DNA from 2 places in the Nonomuraea sp. LP-02 genome. Region 1 is predicted to be linked to the other one. Evidence: riboswitches for the same ligand, from Rfam matches in the RefSeq annotation. Region 1 holds a riboswitch; the other holds the start of a gene.
The links. A riboswitch is a leader RNA that binds a small molecule or an ion and turns the genes downstream of it on or off. The one in region 1 is predicted to bind S-adenosylmethionine.
Positions count from the first base shown of each region.

Region 2: another riboswitch for S-adenosylmethionine. It lies ahead of SMD20_RS32060 (aminotransferase class V-fold PLP-dependent enzyme); the one in region 1 lies ahead of thrC (threonine synthase).

Region 1 covers NZ_JAXCLK010000001.1:7,290,336-7,292,530, reverse strand. The annotation lists gene SMD20_RS34295 (MoaD/ThiS family protein) at 1-100, opposite strand, end outside; gene thrC (threonine synthase) at 124-1,359, opposite strand; SAM riboswitch class I at 1,373-1,514, opposite strand; gene SMD20_RS34285 (RNA polymerase sigma factor) at 1,594-2,148, opposite strand; gene SMD20_RS34280 (alpha,alpha-trehalose-phosphate synthase (UDP-forming)) at 2,180-2,195, shown strand, end outside.
Region 2 covers NZ_JAXCLK010000001.1:6,808,051-6,810,245, reverse strand. The annotation lists gene SMD20_RS32065 (TerC family protein) at 1-682, opposite strand, end outside; SAM riboswitch class IV at 796-911, shown strand; gene SMD20_RS32060 (aminotransferase class V-fold PLP-dependent enzyme) at 955-2,195, shown strand, end outside.

The DNA.
Region 1 (2,195 bases):
TGGCGAGCACGTCACGAAGAGTCGCGCCTTCGCCACTCACTTCCGCGTTTCCGCCGGTGTAGGTGCGCAGAATGGTGGGAATCCGAACAGTAACGCTCATGGTTATCTCGCCTTTCCTGGTTGTCAGACAGCCGCGCGGAACGCGTCGAGGGACGGCTTGATCACGGCGGTGGGCCGCGACGACTCGCCGGCGATGGCGTCCAGCGTCTTCAGACCGTCGCCGGTGTTGAGGACCACGGTCTCCGCCTCGGGGTCGAGCCGTCCCGTCTCGACGAGCTTCTTGAGCACGCCCACGGTGACGCCGCCCGCGGTCTCGGCGAAGATGCCCTCGGTCGAGGCCAGCAGCTTGATCGCGGCCACGACCTCGGCGTCGGTGACGTCCTCGACGGCGCCGCCGGTGCGCCGGGCGATGTCCAGCACGTAGGGGCCGTCGGCCGGGTTGCCGATCGCCAGCGACTTCGCGATGGTGTTCGGCTTGACCGGCTGGACGACGTCGTGCCCCGCCTTGTAGGCCGCCGACACCGGCGAGCATCCCTCGGCCTGCGCCCCGAAGACCTTGTAGGGGGTGTCCTCGACCAGGCCCAGGGCGATGAGCTCCTTGAAGCCCTTGTCGATCTTGGTGAGCTGCGAGCCCGAGGCGATCGGGATGACGATCTGCTCCGGCAGCCGCCAGCCGAGCTGCTCGGCGATCTCGTACGCGAGCGTCTTGGAGCCCTCGGCGTAGTAGGGCCGCAGGTTGACGTTGACGAACCCCCACTTGTCGCCCAGCGGGTCGCCGATCAGCTCGGAGCAGAACCGGTTGACCTCGTCGTAGGTGCCGTCGATGCCGATCAGCTTGCCGCCGAACACCCGGGCCATGGCGATCTTCGCCTCTTCGAGGTCGGCCGGGATGAACACGCAGGCGTCGAGCCCGGCCCGCGCCGCGGCGGCGGTCACCGCACCCGCGAGGTTGCCGGTGGAGGAGCAGGAGAGCGTGTGGAAGCCGAAATTGCGCGCCGCCTCGACGGCGATGGCGACCACCCGGTCCTTGAAGGAGTGGGTGGGGTTGCCGGAGTCGTCCTTGACGTGCAGGGATCTGATGCCGAGCGCCCGCCCGAGGTTGCCCGCCCTGACCAGCTTCGTCCAGCCGGGGTTCATGTTGGGCTTGGTCGCCACGTCGGCGGGGACCGGGAGCAGCGAGCGGTAACGCCAGATGTTGGCCGGGCCCGCGGCGATGTCCTCGCGGGTCACCCGGCCGAACTCGTAGGCCGCTTCGAGCGGCCCGAAACACTCCAGACACGCGAAGCTCGGCCCGAGCGGGTAACGGGCGCCGCACTCGCGGCAGGACAGAGCGACGGCAGGACCAAAGTCGTGCGACATGAAGCGAGGCCTTCCCTCATCTTCGCCCACGGCCACCTTGACCGCGAACCGGAATTGGCACCTTGTCCCGGTCGGCCTCGCCAGGTCGCGAGTCGAAAGCCGGGAGGGTTGCCGGGGCTTCGCAGGGCCGGTCCCTCCACCCCTCTGGATGAGCTGTATGAAGTTGTTGCACACGACTCTACCCGCCGAAGCGGCGGGAATGACCACCTGTCTCAAAGCATGAGACGAGGCGTCTCACCGATAGTCGTCACCCAGCGCCGCCTGGACGTACTTGCGCGCCTGGTGGATGCGCGACTTCGCGGTGCCCAGCGGGATGCCGAGCTGCTCGGCCACCTCGTTGTAGTCGAGCTGCACGATGTCGCGCAGGACCAGCGCCTGCGCGAGATCGGGCTTGTCGGCTTCCAGCGCCTCCATCGCGTCGAGCAGGTCGAGCCGCGAGCCGGCGATCACGCTCACCCGCCGCGCGTCGGGCTTCTGCGTCGGCAGCTCGTCGGAGGTCTGCTCGGCCGCCCTGCGCTTCAGCGACCGGTAGGTGGTGCGCGCGCAGTTGGCCGTCACGATGTGCAGCCAGGTGCTGAACCTGGCACGCCCCTCGAAGCGGCCGATGTTGCGCGCCACCGCGAGCAGGGTGTCCTGCGACGCCTCCTCGGCATCCTGGTGGTACGGAAGGATCCGGGAGCAGTGGCGCATCACATCCGGCTCGATCCTGGCCAGCAACTCGCCGAGCGCGCGATGATCTCCAGCAGCGGCGGATCGGGCGAGTTCCTCGGTTAGCTCATCAAGCGCCATAGCTGCGATCCTATGATCGGAAGGAGCTTCGATGAACAGCGTCCTCG
Region 2 (2,195 bases), 480 kb from region 1:
GCAGCTCCACGACCACCGAGAACGCCATCGCGAAGTAGATGTAGCCCTTCGGGATGTGCTGGTCCAGCCCTTCGGCCACGAGCACCACGCCGATCAGCACCAGGAACGCCAGCGCCAGCATCTTGACGCTCGGGTGCTGGTCCACGAAGCGGCTGATCGGCCCCGAGGCGAACAACATCACCAGCACCGCCACCACGACCGCCGCGATCATCACGCCGAGCTCGTCCACCATGCCGACCGCGGTGATGACCGAGTCCAGCGAGAAGACCACGTCCAGGATCATGATCTGCACGATCACCGACGTGAACGAGACGGCGGCGGCGTTCTTGCCGTCCTTGCCCGCCGGGCCGTCCATGGTGTGGCCGATCTCGGTGACGCTCTTGCCGAGCAGGAAGAGTCCTCCCAGCAGCAGGATGAGGTCGCGTCCCGAGATCTCATGCCCGAGCACCGTGAACAGCGGCTCGGTGAGCTGCACCACCCACGACAGGCCGAGCAGCAGGAGCAGCCGGCTGACCAGGGCCGCGGCCAGGCCGAGCACCCGGGCCCTGTCGCGCTGCTCGGGCGGCAGCTTCCCCGCCAGGATGGAGATGAAGATGATGTTGTCGATCCCCAGGACGATCTCCAGGGTGACAAGAGTGAAGAAGCCGATCCAGATTTGGGGATCGGCGACCCAGTCCAACATCTGCATACCTCCGTGACACGCGGCCGAGAACTTTCCGGGCACAACGCATTACCTGCCGCATAAGTTCACGGGCTTGCGTCCGACCGCGTGGTGTCGGTTATAGTGCGGGCGTAGGTCATGAGCGCCAGCGACAAGCCCCGGCTAGCTGGCCGGCAACCCTCGCGTCCGCGGCGGGGTGCCCCGGGTGAAGACCTGGTCCGTCACGAGGTGTGGCGGGCAAGCGCGGGCTCCGAGGCCGTTTCCTGGGGTCCGATGACCCGAGGAGCAGTGCTGTGCCCACACTGACGATCTTCAACGACGCCGCCGCCGCCACCGTGGCCCCCGCCGCCGCGCCGGAGAGCGCCCGGCCCATCCCCGCCGTGGTCGGGGCCGACCTGGAGGTGCCGGTCAAGGGCGGCCGGCTCGTCCGGTACGCCAACCTCGACTACGCCGCCAGCGCGCCCTGTCTGGAGCCGGTCAGCGCCGCCGTCACCGCCGCGCTCCCGGCCTACTCCAGCGTCCACCGCGGCGCCGGCTACGCCTCCCAGCTCACCACCGCCAGGTACGAGCAGGCCCGGCACACCGTACGGGCGTTCGTCGGCGCCCGCCCCTCCGACGCCGTGATCTTCACCCGCAACACCACCGACGCCACCAACCTGCTGGCCCGCTGCCTGCCCGACGGCACCACCGTCGTGGTCTTCGACACCGAGCACCACGCCTCGCTCCTGCCCTGGGACGACGCCGTCCGGCTGGCCCCGCCCGCCTTCCCCGGCGAGGCCGTACGCGCCGCCGACGAGGCGCTGGCCGCCATCGACGGGCCCAAGCTGCTCGTCGTCACCGCCGCCTCCAACGTCACCGGCGAGCTGTGGCCGATCGCCGCGCTGGCGCACATCGCGCACCGCCACGGGGCGCGCATCCTGGTGGACGCCGCGCAGTTCGTGCCGCACCGGCGGCTCAACCTGACCGCGCTGGACCTCGACTACGTGGCCTTCTCCGGGCACAAGCTGTACGCGCCGTTCGGTGCGGGAGCGCTGGTGGGCCGTGGGGACTGGCTGGCCGGCGGTGAGCCGTACCTGAAGGGCGGGGGCGCGGTGCGCGCGGTGGGCGAGGCCCCCGAGTGGCACGAGGACCCCGAGCCGCGCCACGAGGCCGGCACCCCCAACGTGCTCGGCGCGATCGCGCTCGCCGCGGCCTGCGACGCGCTCAGCGCCACCGGCTGGACCGCGCTGGTACGCGAGGAGGAGCGGCTGCTCGCGCGGCTGCGCGCCGGCCTGGCGGCCATCGACGGCGTACGCGAGCTGGCCCTGTGGGGTGACGACCACCCGCGCGTGGGCATCGTGTCGTTCACCGTGGACGGGCACACGGCGCGGGAGGTGGCCGAGGCGCTCTCCGGCGAGTACGGCATCGGGGTGCGCGACGGCAAGTTCTGCGCCCACCCGTTCGTCCGGCACCTGCTGGGCACGGCCGACGGCGGGTGCGAGGACGACACCGCCTCGGCCGTGCGGGCCTCCATCGGCATCGGGACCACGCAGGA